2 regions of the Roseomonas elaeocarpi genome follow, and region 2 is predicted to be linked to the other one. Evidence: predicted binding sites of a transcription regulator. Region 2 holds the regulator's gene; the other holds the start of a gene.
What was found. Region 2 encodes LexA, which represses DNA repair genes until DNA is damaged. Its sites were predicted from a motif close to TGTTCTANNTANGTTC; they were not measured.
Positions count from the first base shown of each region.

Region 1: the regulator LexA is predicted to act here: its motif matches at 1,196-1,211, upstream of dinB (DNA polymerase IV).

Region 1 covers NZ_JBHLUN010000012.1:108,902-116,398, reverse strand. The annotation lists gene dinB (DNA polymerase IV) at 1-1,059, opposite strand, end outside; gene ACFFGY_RS17075 (LysR substrate-binding domain-containing protein) at 1,268-2,131, opposite strand; gene ACFFGY_RS17070 (bile acid:sodium symporter family protein) at 2,230-3,348, shown strand; gene ACFFGY_RS17065 (fumarylacetoacetate hydrolase family protein) at 3,414-4,241, opposite strand; gene ACFFGY_RS17060 (SDR family NAD(P)-dependent oxidoreductase) at 4,489-5,268, shown strand; gene recR (recombination mediator RecR) at 5,585-6,193, opposite strand; gene ACFFGY_RS17050 (N-acetylneuraminate lyase) at 6,771-7,497, shown strand, end outside.
Region 2 covers NZ_JBHLUN010000015.1:23,613-31,109, reverse strand. The annotation lists gene ACFFGY_RS19245 (SurA N-terminal domain-containing protein) at 1-1,142, shown strand, start outside; gene trpD (anthranilate phosphoribosyltransferase) at 1,279-2,310, shown strand; gene trpC (indole-3-glycerol phosphate synthase TrpC) at 2,344-3,201, shown strand; gene moaC (cyclic pyranopterin monophosphate synthase MoaC) at 3,198-3,677, shown strand; gene ACFFGY_RS19225 (molybdopterin molybdotransferase MoeA) at 3,677-4,882, shown strand; gene lexA (transcriptional repressor LexA) at 5,004-5,744, shown strand; gene ACFFGY_RS19215 (ComEC/Rec2 family competence protein) at 5,738-7,497, opposite strand, start outside.

The DNA.
Region 1 (7,497 bases), on a different contig from region 2:
GAGCCCCAGGGTCAGCTGTTGCAGCGGCACCGCGGCCTCGCCCTCGAGGTTCGACAGCGTGATCCCCAGCAGCCGCACGCCGCGCGGCAGCGGGAAGACGCCCTGCAGCAGCTCCAGCCCCGCCTGTTCCAGCCCCGTCGCGCCCGTGACCGGCGCCACCGAGCGGCTGCGGGTGATCTGCCGGAAGTCGGCGAACTTCACCTTCAGCGTCACGGTGCGGCCGGACACGCGGTGGCGCTCGCAGTGCTGCCAGACCTTGGCCACCAGCGGGCGCAGGGCGTCGCGCATCTCCTCGAACTGGCTGAGGTCGCGGGCAAAGGTGTTTTCCGCCCCCACCGACTTGCGCTGCCGGTCGGCGCGCACCGGCCGGTCGTCCAGCCCGCGCGCGATGGCGTGGTAGTGGTTGCCAGCCTTGCCGAAACGCTCCTGCAGAAACAACCGGCTCTGCGCGCGCAGATCGAGGCCGGTGTGGATGCCCAGCGCCTGCATCTTCTCGGCGGTGCGCGGGCCGATGCCGTGGAACTTGCCCACCGGCAAGTCCTCCACGAAAGCGGGGCCCATGCGCGGGGTGATCACGAAGAGCCCGTCCGGCTTGCGGTGGTCGGAGGCGAGCTTGGCCAGGAACTTGTTGTAGGACACCCCGGCCGAGGCGGTGAGGCCGGTCGCCTCGCGGATGGCGGCGCGGATCTCCTCGGCAATGCGCGTCGCTGAGGGGATGCCCGGGATGTTCTCGGTGACGTCCAGGTAGGCCTCATCCAGCGAGAGCGGCTCGATCAGGGGCGTGTAGCGGGCGAAGATCGCGCGGATCTCGGCCGAGATGGCGCGGTACACCTCGAAGCGCGGCGCCACGAAGACGAGGTCCGGGCACAGCCGCCGAGCCACGGCCGAGGACATGGCGGAATGCACCCCGAAGCGCCGCGCCTCGTAGCTGGCCGCCGCCACCACGCCCCGTTCGCGCGACCCGCCGACCGCCAGCGGCCGGCCGCGCAGCGCCGGGTCGTCGCGCTGTTCCACCGAGGCGTAGAAGGCATCCATGTCGACGTGGATGATCTTGCGCATCGGCGGGACGGGGGCGGCTACGGCGGCCCCTTCAACGGCTTCGGCGGCGGCGATCAGTCGCGGGGCTCCGGTCGGTGGCGGGCGCGGCGGAGTTTAAGGGTTTCGGGCTGCGCGGTCATCGCTTCGGACGCCCGGCCGTTCCAGATTTGTTCGCCAGATGTGTTCGGGGGTGTTGCCGGACCGTGAGGGAGGCGGAGGCCGCCGCGCCTCAGGCCGCATCCTGCAGGCGCTCGGCGTTGCGGGCGATCACGCTGGCCAGCGCCGCGGCCGGGCCGCGCAAACGACTGGCGCGGCCCATCAGTACGAACTCGACCTCTTCCAGCGGCGGCAGCTCCGGACTGCGGAGCTCCACCAACTCGCCCCGCAGCAGCAGGCGCGACTGCGCGGAAACGCCCAGCCCCGCCTGCACCGCCGCGGTCAGCCCGCTGAGGCTGCCGCTGGAACACGACACGCGCCAGGACCGCCCGGCCCGCTCCATCGCCTCCACCGCGAGGTTGCGGGTGATCGAGCGCGACGGGTAGACCACCAGTGGCACAGGTGCTGCGGGGTCCACGACGGTGTCGCGCGCCCCCACCCAGGCCAGGCGTTCGCGCCAGACGAGGCGGCCGCGCTCCTCGCCCGCGCGGCGCTTGGCGAAGATCAGGTCCAGCTCGCCCGCTTCCAGCCCGTCATGCAGGGTGCTGCTCAGCCCCACCGTCAGGTCGAGGTCCACCAGCGGGTTGGAGCGCACGAATTCCCGCAGGATGCCCGGCAGGCGGGACAGCACGAGGTCCTCGGAGGTGCCGAAGCGCAGCCGCCCGCGCAGCTCCGTGCCGCGGAAAAAGGCGGATGCGCGGTCGTTGGCCTCCAGGATGCGGGCCGCGAACCCGCGCATCGCCTCGCCATCCGGGGTGAGCGAGGCGCCGTGGGTGTCGCGCAGCAGCAGCGGCCGTTCCACCGCCGCTTCCAGGCGGTGGATGTGCTGGCTGACGGTGGACTGGCGCAGGCCCAGCCGGTGCCCCGCCTCGGTGAAGTGGCGGGTTTCCGCGACGACGAGGAAGGTCCGCAGTAGAACAGGGTCGAGGTCGGCCATGGCCATCACGATACGCGATGGCTGTTAACGCTGTCATTGCCGCGCTGCATGGCGCAGAAGGCGCTGAACCCCTTCTCACTGGAAAAAGGCCGCCCAGCATGGCCAGCCCGACAGCCACCCCCACCCCCACCAAGGCCTCCGCCGTGCCGGTGAAGCCGAAGCCCTCGCTGCTCGCGCGGCTCAGGATCGACCCGTACATCCTGCTGATCGTCTCGATGGTGGTGCTGGCCAGCCTCCTGCCCGCGCGCGGCGTGGGTGCGGTGGTGGTGGACGATGCCACCGACCTTGCCATCGCGCTGCTGTTCTTCCTGTACGGCGCGCGCCTGTCGCGCGAGGCGGTGATCGACGGCATCACCAACTGGCGCCTGCAGCTGACGGTGTTCGTGGCGACCTACGTGATCTTTCCGGTGCTGGCACTGGGGCTGAGCTACGCCATGCGCCCGATCCTGGGGCCTGAGCTGGCGGCGGGCATCGTGTTCCTGGGCGTGCTGCCCTCCACGGTGCAGAGCTCGATCGCCTTTACCTCGATCGCGCGCGGCAACGTGCCGGCGGCGCTGTGCTCGGCCTCGCTGAGCAACCTCGTGGGCATCGTGCTGACGCCCGTGCTGGTGGGCTTCCTGATGACCACCACCAACGGCGCCGGCGTGTCGCTGGGGGCGATCAAGGGCATCATGCTGCAGCTGCTGCTGCCCTTCGTGCTGGGGCAGCTGGTGCGGCGCTGGATCCTGCCCTTCCTGAACCGCCACAAGCAGGTGGTGGGCTACGTGGACCGCGGCTCGATCCTGTTCGTGGTCTACGGCGCCTTCAGCGAGGGCGTGGTGAACGGCCTCTGGCACCAGGTGGACGCGCTCAGCCTCGTGGAGCTGCTGATCGCCAATTCCGTGCTGCTGGCGGTGGTGCTGGGGATCACCCATTTCGCCGGCAAGCGGCTCGGCTTCAACCGCGAGGACCGGATCACCATCCTGTTCTGCGGCTCCAAGAAGAGCCTGGCCAGCGGCATCCCGATGGCGAGCCTGCTGTTCCCGGCCAGCACCGTCAGCCTGATCGTGCTGCCGATCATGCTGTTCCACCAGATCCAGCTGATGGTCTGCGCCGCGCTGGCCGCCCGCTGGGGGCGCGAGGCCGCCGCGGCGGAAGCGGCGCGCTCCGCCCGCGCTCTGAACGAGGCACCGCCGGCACAGGCGATGCCGCAGCCGGCGGTGCCCGGCCGCGCCTGAGGGGTGAAGCTGAGGGGCCGAAGGTGCCGCGGGTCCCGCCGGAAAGGGCGGGACCCGCGCCGCGCTCAGCCCTGCACGATCCGCACCTCGAGGTCGCTCAGCCCGTCGACCTGGGCGAGCAGCGTGTCGCCCGGCCCCACCTTGCCCACACCGGCCGGCGTCCCGGTGTAGATCAGGTCACCCGCCGCGATGGCGAACAGCGTCGAGAGCTGCGCCACGATCTCGGCCGGGTTCCAGATCATGTCCTTGATGTTGCCGTCGGTCACGGTGCGTCCGTTGACTGCGAGGTGGATGCGCGCGTCCCGCATCGGGGCCGCGCCCATCGGCGTGATCGGGCCGCAGGGGGCGGACTGGTCGAAGGACTTGCCGGCTTCCCAGGGCTGGCGCTTTTCCTGCGCGCGGTTCTGCAGGTCGCGCCGCGTCATGTCGAGACCGACGGCGTAGCCGTAGACGTGGCCCATCGCCTCTTCCGGCGTGATGTTCATGCCGCCCGACTTCATGGCCAGCACCAGCTCGACCTCGTGCTCGTAATCCTCGGTGCGGCTGGGATAGGCGACCTCGCCGCCGGTGCGCACCAGCATGTCGCGCGCCTTCTGGAAAAAGAACGGCGCCTCACGCGTGTCGTGGTTCAGCTCCTCGACATGGGCGAGGTAGTTGCGGCCGACACAGTAGATGCGGCGCACGGGGAACTCCGCCTCCTGCCCGTTGACCTGCAGCGTTGGCACGGGCAGCGCCGGCAGGACCAGCTGCGGCGGCGTCGCCGCGGGGGACCGGGTGGCTTGCTGCGCCACGGCCGGGCCTGTTGTCAGCGCGATCCCCAGGGTGCCCGCCCCCAGCGCCCCGAGGCCCATCGCCCCGGCGCTGCCGGCCAGGAAGTTACGGCGGTTGTTCATGGTGATCCTTCTTCTCCGTGCCAGCTCGGGCGCCGGCGTGTCCTGTCCAGCCGTTCCCGCGACCCTGCCGGACCTGCCGGATGCCGCCGCCGGATAAGGTCTTAACGCGGCAGCCCGCGAGACAGCCGGGCGCAGGGCGCCGGCGATGCGGCGCGCGCCCTTGCGCCACCCCGGTGCCGCGTTCCCCGCAGCCGGCGGAGCCGGTATGACCGTGGGCGCCGCCGCACCGGCGGAAAGGAGGGCGCAGATGGACTTCGCAGCCGAGATGGTGGGCAAGCGCGTGGTGGTGACCGGGGCGGGCGGCGTGATCGGCCGCTGGCTGGCGCGCGCCTTTGCCGAGGCTGGCGCCAGCCTGTGCCTCACTGACACGGACGTCGCCGCGCTGGAGGGCATGGAACTCGGCCCGGACGGCTTCCGCCACGCTGCCGACCTGCGCGACGCCGCGGCGATCGAGGCGCTGGCGGCGGCGGTTGCCTCGCGCTGGAACAGCGCCGACGTGCTGGTGAACAACGCCGGCGTTTATCCCAGCGCCTTCCTGCTCGACGTGGATGCCGAGGAATGGGACCGCATCTTCGACATCAACCTGCGCGCGCCCTTCCTGCTGACGCGCGCGGTGGCCAAGAACATGATCGCGGCGGGCGTGCGGGGCAGCGTGATCAACATCTCCTCCGGCGCCGCGCGCAAGATGCGCCGTACCGTGGCGCCCTACTGCACCTCCAAGACGGCGCTAGACCGGATCACCAAGGGCTTCGCGATCGAGCTGGCGGAATACGGCATCCGGGTGAACGCGCTGGAGCCCGGCTTCGCCGCCGGCAGCAGCGTCAGCCCGGTGAGCGAGACGCATGCCGCGACCACCACCGCCAACATCCCCGCCGGACGCGCCACGCGCTACGAGGACGTGCGCGATGCCGCGCTGTTCCTGGCCAGCAGCGCCAGCAGCTACATCACCGGCGCGTCGCTGCCGGTGGATGGCGGCAACTCGATCGGCTCGCTCGCGGTGTACCAGGACAAGAAGAGCGCGCTCTGATCGGAGTGGAGGCGGGGCGCTGCCGTGGCCGGGGGAGAGAAGGAATTCTCTCCCCCGGACCCCCACTCATCTTTTTTCGGGACGCTGCCGCGGGATGGTGGCGGGGTGGGCGCGATACGGCCGCCAGCGCTTCTGAAAAGAAGCAAAGCTTCCTGTCAGCTCAGGCTGACGCGTCCCTCGCTCCGGCTCGATGAGCCGGAGCGCACAGCCCTGGCCACGTTCCCGCGGCAGCGTCCTGAAAAAAGATGAGGGGAAGGGGTCCGGGGAGGGGGAGAATTCTTTCTCCTCCTCCCCGGCCACGGGCGAACCCTCCGGATCACACCGGCCGGCGCGCCCGCAGCGCCGCGGCCAGGGTGCCGTCGTCCAGCACGTCCAGCGCGCCGCCCATCGGCACGCCCTGTGCCAGCCGCGTCACCTGCACCGGCAGGTCGTGGAGGCGGTCGCCGAGGTAGTGGCCGGTGGTGGCGCCCTCCACCGTGGCCGGCAGCGCCAGGATGACCTCGCGCACGCCCTCCTCCGCCACGCGGCGCACCAGCGGCTGGATGCTCAGATCCTCTGGCCCCACGCCGCCCAGCGCCGACAGCAGCCCGCCCAGCACGTGGTAGAGGCCGCGATGCGCCCCCGCCCGTTCCAGCGCCCAGAGATCGGCCACGCCTTCCACCACGCAGACCAGTCCGCGTTCGCGATGCGGGTCGCGGCAGACATGGCAGGGCGAGGTGACGTCGAGGTTGCCGCAGGTCTCGCAGGGGCGCACCGCCTCGGCCGCGGCGCGCAAGCCGTCGGCCAGCGGCAGCATCAGCCGCGCCGGGTCCTGCAGCATCCGCAGCACCGCGCGGCGGGCCGAGCGGCGGCCATAGCCGGGCAGGCGCGACAGGAGGCCGATCAGCTGTTCGACCGGGTCGTTTACTCTCCGCTGATCATCCATCGATCGCTGACAGTTCCCTGATGTCCATGGCAGTGCCGGTCCCGTCCCATACCCCGTCATCCCGCCTGCGCGACCGGGGCGGCGGGTGCTCACCCGGAGTGGCAGCGCGGCGAGCCGGGGAGGCCGCGCGAAGGGCGCCAGGATGCTGAGCCTTCAGGAATGTAGGAACGCCGTCCCGCGGGAGAAGCCCTGGCGCATCCGCGGCGGGCGGGGATTGTGGCTTTGGCCTTGGCTCTGATCCCGGCCCCTGTGCAGCGGCGGCAGGTCCTGTTGCTGCCGGCGGCGGTGCGGAGGGGGACGCCCTGCTTCGCTGCCCCGGCGGCAGCGGAGCATAATCCGCAGCCGCGCATGGCCCCCGAGGCCGGTGCCACCCGCCTGGCCTGGAAGGGCGCGGGGCGCCCCGGTGCGGGCGGCACCGGCGGGGCGTCCTCGCGTCGCGGAAACACGCCCGTCATCACGCCTGCGGCCTTGGAGTGAGGCTGTTCATCGCTCAGGCTATGGAGGTCGCCGCATCCTCGCCGCGGGCAACGCGGTCCGATGGGGTGCGACGAAGGCAACGCAAGAAGGAACAACTGATATGGTGACGCAGGACCCGGGCGGGCTGGCGCGGCTCTACGCCGCCCTTCCCACGCCCTTCGACGCGCAGGAAGGCTTCGCGGAGACCTGCCAGCGATCGCTCGCGCGCTTCGTGCTGCGCCAGGGCATCGACGGGCTTTACGTCGGCGGCTCCACCGGCGAGTCGCTCATGCAATCCGTGGAGGAGCGGCGGGAAGGCCTGCGCGTCGTGGCCGACGAGGCCCGCGGCCAGGCGAAGCTGATCGGTCATGTCGGGGCGATCAGCACGCGCGACGCGGTCGCCCTGGCGCGCGCCTGCGCCGAGGCGGGCTACGACGCCGTGTCCGCGATCCCGCCGATCTACTTTCCCCACGGCAAGGACGCGATCACCGGCTATTACCGGGACATCGTGGAGGCGGCGCAGGGCCTGCCCCTGGTGATCTACAACATCCCGGCCATGAGCTCCGTCAGCTTCTCGCTCGCCGAGCTGGACCGCCTGCTGGCCATCCCGGGCGTCATCGGGATCAAGCAGACCAGCATCGACATGTACCAGATGGAGCAGCTCCGCCGCCGCTATCCCGGCACCCTGCTGCTGAACGGCTACGACGAGGTGTTCCTGGCTGGGATGGTGTCGGGTGCCAACGGCGGCATCGGCAGCACCTACAACGTCATGGGCGGCCGCTACCGTCGCATGCAGCAGGCCCTCGCGGCCGGGCAGGTCGAGGAAGCGATGCGGCTGCAGTCCGCCT
Region 2 (7,497 bases):
ACGCCGAGATCCAGGCGGCCTACGACGCCGCCGGCACCCGCTTCCGCAAGCCCGAGCAGCGCCAGCTGGAACAGGTGCTGATCGCCGACGAATCCAAGGCGCGCGAGCTGGCCGAGAGCTGGAAGAACGGCGCCTCCTTCGCCGACATCGCGAAGCAGGCGCAGGCGGCGGGCGGCCAGGCCCTCGAACTCGGCAGCCTCGACCGCGGCGGCATGCCGGTGCCGGAACTGGCCGAGGCCGCCTTCTCGGCGCCCGAGGGCGGCGTCACCGCGCCGATCAAGAGCGCCTTCGGCTGGCACGTGCTGCGCGTGGTGAAGATCGAGCCCGCCAGCACCCAGTCCCTGGACGAAGTCCGCGACCAGCTCCGCACCGAAGTCGCGCAGACCAAGGCCGCCGACCTCGCCTACCAGCGGATCAACGACGCCCAGGACGCGCTGGCCGGCGGCACCAAGCTGGCCGACGTGGCGCGGCAGGCGGGCATGCGGGTGGACACGGTCACCACCGACAGCACCGGCCACGACGCCGACGGCAAGGAGGTCGCCCTGCCCGTTCCCGACTACGCGCGCCAGGAAGCGCTCGCGGCGATCTTCGCGGCCTCGGCCGGGCAGCCGGGGCGCATCGACGAGTCGAAGTCCGGCGCCGGCTTCCTCGGCATCGAGCTGCAGTCGGTGCAGCCGCCGAAGCTGCGCCCCTTCGAGCAGGTGCGCGACGCCGTGCGCGCCGCCTGGGTGCAGGACGCCCGTGCCCATGCGCAGGAGGTCCGGGCCACGGCGCTGATGACCGCCACCGAGGGTGGTAAGACGCTGGCCGCCGCCGCCACCGAGGCGGGTCTCGGCAGCGAGCAGATCGGTCCCGTCGGTCGCGGCCCCGGCACCATCCTGCCGCCGGAGATGCTGGCGCCGGTCTTCGCGACCAAGCTCAACGCCGCCACCATGGCCCGCACGGCGGACGGCTTCGCGGTGGCGCAGGTGCTCTCGGTCCAGCCCGGCGACACCGAGGCGCCCAACGCGCTCGCCGGCACCCGCAGCGAGGTCGAGACCGCGATGCAGGACGAGCTCGAGCAGAGCTACCTCGACGCGCTGCGCCGCCGCGCCAAGGTGGAGGTCAACGAGGGCCTCATGGCGCAGGTGGCCGGCCAATGAGCGCGCGGATCACGGCGCGCCCTGCCCTGCGACGTTCCTTGACCCTCCGCTCACCCAGGGATGAGGCTGGTGCCTCCGCGCGCCGCGGCCATGTCGCGCCGCCCGCCCTCCATTCCCCGAACCCGGGAGCAGTGAGCTGAGCGCCTCCCTGAAGCCGGTCCTGGCCCGCGTCGCCGCCGGCGAAACGCTGAGCGAGACCGAGGCCGAGGAGGCCTTCGGCGTCATCATGTCCGGCGAGGCGACGCCGGCGCAGATCGCCGGGCTGCTGATGGCCATGCGCGTGCGCGGCGAAACCGTGCCGGAGCTGACCGGCGCGGTGCGTGCCATGCGGTCGCGGATGATCCCGGTGGAGGCGCCGGCCGGCGCGGTGGACATCGTGGGCACTGGCGGTGACGCGGCCGGGACGCTGAACATTTCCACCGCCGCGGCGATCGTGGTGGCGGCCTGCGGCGTGCCGGTGGCCAAGCACGGCAACAAGGCCCAGTCCTCCTCCTCGGGCACGGCAGACGCCTTCGCGGCCATGGGCGTGAACCTGGAGGTCCCGATCGAGCGCCTGCCGGAGGTGCTGCGCGAGGCCGGGCTTGCCTTCCTCCTGGCGACCCGGCATCACGCGGCGCTGCGCCACGCGGCTGGCCCGCGCGTCGAGCTCGGCACCCGCACCATCTTCAACCTGCTCGGCCCGCTGGCGAGCCCGGCCCGCGTGCGGCGGCAGATGACGGGCGCCTTTTCCCCCCGCTGGCTGCGGCCGATGGCGGAAACCCTGGCGCGGCTGGGCAGCGAGCGCGCCTGGCTGGTGCACGGCCAGGGTCTCGACGAGCTCACGGTTGCCGGGCCCTCTCAAGTGGTCGAGCTGCGCGACGGCGCCTTGCGGGAGTTCACCGTCAGCCCGGCGGATGCCGGCCTGCCCGAGAGCCCGGCGGAAGCGCTGCGCGGCGGCACCCCGGCGCACAACGCCGCGGCGCTGCTGGCGCTGCTGGACGGCGTGCGCAGCCCCTATCGTGACTGTGTGGTACTGAACGCGGCAGCTTCCCTTGCAGTGGCCGGGCGGAGCGATGATCTGCGCGAAGCGGCCGACATGGCGTCGCGCGCGATCGACGGGGGTGCGGCACGGGACGTGCTGGAGCGCCTGCGTCGCGCCACGGCACCGGCGGTCGAACCCCAGGCTTGACGAGGTGGCTGGCGCCGCCGCAGGAAACCGCCGATGGACCAGCTGCCTCCCCTTTCCGCCCCCTCCCTCCGCCCTGGGGCCCAAACCGCCGGCGAGATGCCCGACGTGCTGGCCCGGATCATGGCGGAAAAGGCCGTCGAGGTTGAGGAACGCCGCCGCGCCGTGCCGCTCGCCGAGCTGGAAAAGCGCGCCGTTCACGCCCCGGCACCCCGCTCCTTCACCGGCGCCTTGTGTAACGCCGTGGGCGAGGGCCGCGTCGGCCTGATCGCCGAGATCAAGCGCTCCTCGCCGTCCGGCGGGCTGATCCGGCCGGACTTCCAGCCCGCCGCGCTGGCGAACTCCTACTGCAACGCCGGCGCCGCCTGCCTGTCGGTGCTGACCGACGGCCCGCATTTCGGCGGCAAGCTGGAGGATTTGGCCGAGGCCCGCGGCGCCTGCCACCTGCCGGCGCTGCGCAAGGACTTCCTGCTCGACCCCTATCAGGTCTTCGAGGCCCGCGTGGCGGGTGCCGACTGCGTGCTGCTGATCATGGCCGCCCTGTCGGACGCCCAGGCGCAGGAGCTCGAGGATACGGCGCGGAGCCTGGACATGTCGGTGCTGGCCGAGGTGCATGACGAGGCCGAGCTGCAGCGTGCCCTGGGGCTGGAAACCCGCCTCATCGGCATCAACAACCGCAACCTGCGCACGCTCAAGACCGACATCGGCATGACCGAGAAGCTGGCGCCGCTGGTGCCGGCCGACCGCATCCCGGTGGCCGAGAGCGGCATCCGCACGCCCGAGGACGTCCGCCGCATGTCCGCCGCCGGTGCCCGCTGCCTCCTGGTGGGTGAGCACCTGCTGCGCCAGCCCGATGTCGAGAGCGCCGCGCGCGGGCTGATCGAAGCGCTGTGAGCGGCGATTCGCTGACGCATTTCGATGCGTCCGGCCGCGCCCACATGGTCGACGTGGGCGCCAAGGGCGTTTCCGAGCGCCGCGCCGTGGCGGGCTGTGAGGTGGTGATGCAGCCCGAAACGCTGCGGCTGATCCGCGACGGCCGGGCTAGCAAGGGCGACGTGCTGGGCGTCGCGCGCCTGGCCGGGATCATGGCCGCCAAGCGCACCGCGGACCTGATCCCGCTCTGCCATCCCCTGCCCTTGAGCGCCGTGTCGCTGGAGCTGGAGGCCGCCGAGCCCGACCGTGTCACGGTGACCGCGACCGTGAAGACCACCGGGCGCACCGGCGTCGAGATGGAGGCGCTCACCGCCGCCACCGTCGCGGCGCTGACCATCTACGACATGTGCAAGGCGGTCGACCGCGGCATGCGGATCGAATCCGTGCGCCTGCTGCACAAGTCCGGTGGCAAGTCCGGCAGCTACGAGGCCATCTGATGATCCCGGTCGAGGAAGCGCTGATGCGGGTGCTCGGCGCGCTGTCGCCGGTTTCCGCCGAAACCGTGGCGCTGCCCGAGGCCTGGGGCCGCGTCCTGGCCCGCCCGGTCGCCGCGCGGCTGAGCCAGCCGCCGGCCGACGTGTCCGCCATGGACGGCTATGCGGTGCGCGCCGCCGATGCCACCGAGGGCGCCCGCCTCGCGCTGATCGGCGCCGCGCCGGCCGGGCACCCCTTCGAGGGTGAGGTCGGCTTCGGGCAGGCCGTGCGCATCTTCACCGGCGGCTTCGTGCCGCGCGGCGCCGACGGCATCCTGCTGCAGGAGGATGCGGAGCGGAGCGGCGACTCCGTGCTGGTCCGCGAGACCGTCCGCGCCGGCCGCTGGATCCGCGCCGCCGGCCTCGACTTCCGCGAGGGCGAGTCGCTGCTGCAACCCGGCCGAGCGCTGTCGGCCCGCGACGTTGGCCTGGCCGCGGCCGCCAACCATCCCTGGCTCACGGTGCATCGCCGCCCGACGGTCGGCATCCTGGCCACCGGCGATGAGATCGTGCTGCCCGGCGAGCCCCTGCCGCGCGGCAGCATCGTGTCCTCCAACGCCCACGCGCTGGCGGCACTGGTGCGAGCGGGCGGCGGGCAGCCGGTCGTCCTGCCGGTGGCACGCGACAGCGCCGAAGCGCTGGCGGACACCGTGGGTGCGGCTGCGCGCTGCGACATCCTGGTGACCTCGGGCGGGGCCAGCGTGGGCGAGCACGACCTCGTCCGCTCCGCCCTGGCGCCGCACGGCTTCGCCCAGGATTTCTGGCGGATCGCCATGCGCCCCGGCAAGCCGCTGATCTGGGGCCGGTTGGGCGAGGTTCCGTTGCTGGGCCTCCCCGGCAACCCGGTTTCCGCCCTGGTCTGCGGCATCCTCTTCCTGTTGCCAGCGCTGCGCCGGCTGTCGGGGCTGGAACGCTGCGAAACGCCGCTCACGCGCGCCGCCACCGCGACGGCGCTGCCCGCGAATGACGGGCGGCAGGACTACCTCCGCGCCCGCGTGGAACAGGTGGAAGGCGAGCTGCCGCGGGTCGAGGTTTTTGCCCGCCAGGACAGCTCCATGCTCCAGCTCCTGGCCGCGGCCTCGGCGCTGGTGATCCGCGCGCCGCATGCCGAGGCGCTTCCCGCCGGGGCCGAGGTGCGGATGATCGAACTGGGCAACCTCGGCATCTGACCCTTTGGTGAGCGGAAATCCCGGCTTTACAAGGGCGATTCGCTTGACCGGCGGTGTGGAACCTTTCTAGAACAGCGCAGTTTCTCCTTTTGTTCGACACGGCGCTCGGAAAGGTGCTTTCATGCTCACCCGCAAGCAACACGAGCTGCTCGTCTTCATCGATCAGCACCTGCGTCAGACCGGCTTCTCGCCCTCCTTCGAGGAAATGAAGGAGGCGCTGAACCTCCGCTCGAAGTCCGGCATCCACCGCCTGATCACCGCCCTGGAAGAGCGCGGCTTCCTGCGCCGCCGCGCACACCGCGCCCGGGCGTTGGAGGTCGTGCGGCTGCCGGAGAACGTAGGCAAGACGCCCACGGCACCCGCGACGGCGGCGCCCGCCTCGCTGGGTTCCCCCCTGGGTTCTCCTGTGGGCTCCAACGTCATCCGCGCGAACTTCAACTCCGCGCCGGCGGCCAATGCCGCGGCCGCAGCGGCCGCGGCGGTGGTGCAGCTGCCGCTCTATGGCCGGATCGCCGCGGGCCTGCCGATCGAGGCGATGCGCGACGCCGGGGCCAGCGTCGAGGTTCCGGCCGCGCTGCTGACGGGCGGCGACCACTACGCGCTCGAGGTTTCGGGCGACTCGATGATCGAGGCCGGCATCCTCGACAGCGACACGGTGATCATCCGCCGCAGCGACACCGCCGAGAACGGCGCCATCGTGGTGGCCCTGATCGACGACAACGAGGTCACCCTGAAGCGCCTGCGCCGCAAGGGGAACTCGCTGGCGCTGGAGCCCGCCAACGTCCGCTACGAGACGCGCATCTTCGGGCCCGACCGCGTCAAGGTTCAGGGCACGCTGGTCGGTCTGCTGCGCCGCTACTGAGCGCCGCCCTCGTCCGTCTTCGCCATGGGCTCGCGCGCCCGTGGCACGGGCGGCGGGGGAACCCAGGGCCGGTTGCCGCGCCAGGCCCGGTCCGAAACGACCCGGACGGCACCGCCCTCCAGCCAGATCGCGTGCGGACCGTCGCGCCACACGCTGAAGCGGTCGACCGTGGCGGACGCGCGCGATGCAGGTGCGCAGCGACCGCGGATCGGTTCCGCCGAGATCAGGATGTCGGCGTCGTCGCAATGGCTCGCCCGGACCTCGGCACCCGCGCCCTTCCTGCCGGACAGGGGTGATCGCAGCAGTGCCGCCGTGGTGCTTCCCTCCGAAGGCTGAAGCAGGCAGGCGTCCGCGGAGCAGCGGGCGCTACCCTCACCGACCGTGCCGCTCACCGGGAACGCCGCGAGTTCCGCCTCGCCCCAGCCGCGCAGCCAGCCGCTTTCCACGAAGTCATTTCTGCCGCTCTGCTGCGCCAGCACGCCCGCAAGGCTGCGGAAGGCGATCAGCCGCGCATCCGAGGACACCAGCAGGTCGGGCGGCCGCGCGAATTCGCCCGCGCCCAGCCCCAGCAGGATCAGCGGCAATCCCAGCAGGCGCAGGCGGGTCTGCCAAAGGCACAACCAGCAGAAGCCGAGGCTGAAGACCAGCAGCCCCCAGGCCGGGATCGGCGTGGCGGTGGCCGTTGAGCCGGGCAGCGCCGCCACCGTTCGGGCCGTCCAGAGCACCAGCTCCGTTCCCCAGCCCATCGGCACCAGCGCCAGGGCCTCCACCCCGAAGGGCATCAGCAGCACGGCCAGCATGCCCGCCGGCATCACCAGCACCGAGGTGATGGGCACCGCCACCGCGTTGGCCAGCACGCCGTAGAGCTGCAGCCGCCCGAAATGGTGCAGCCCGAAGGGCGTGGTGGCGAGGCCCGCCAGCAGCGAGGTCAACACCAGCCCGAGGATTGCCATCAGCCCGCGCCGCCAGAGCTCGCCCTCGCCACGTAGCCGCTCGATCAGCGGGTGCAGCACTTCCCAGCCGGCGATCAGCGCCAGCACGGCGGCAAACGACATCTGGAAGGAGGGTCCGGTCACCGCCACCGGGCTCCACAGCAGCACCGCCGCGGCGGCCAGCGCCAGGCTGCGTAGCGACAGCACCCGCCGGCCCAGCACGATCGCCAGCGTCGCCAGCGCCGCCGTGGCGAGGGAGCGCAGCATCGGCACCTGCGACCCCGTCAGCACCGTGTAGGCCGCGCCCAGGATCAGCCCGGCGACGGCCGCCACGGCCTTGCTGTTGAACCGGGTGGCGAGCGGCGGCACCAGCGCCACCAGCGTCCGCACCACCGTCATGCCGAGGCCCATCACGATCACGATGTGCAGCCCCGACACCGACAGCAGGTGCGCGAGGCCGCTGTCGCGCATCGCCGCCACGGCGTCGCGCGGGATGGGCGACTGGCTGCCGGTCAGCATGGCGCTCGCGACGCTGCCGGTGCCGCCCTGGCCAAGCACCGCCATGACGCGTCGTTCCAACAGGCTGCGCAGCCCGGCGAAGCTGCCACCCTGCCCGTGTTCCAGAACCTCCACCGGGCCCAGCGCCGTGCCGCTGCCGGCCAGCCCGTCGAAGAAGGCGTCGCGCTGGAAATCCCAGGCGCCCGGCGCCGCCGGACCGGAGGGCGGGCGCAGCAGGGCGCGGACCCGCACGAGGCTGCCGACCTCCACCAGCGCGGCGTCGTCGGCGCGCAGGCGAAGGCGCAGGTCGCGCTCCAGCGGGT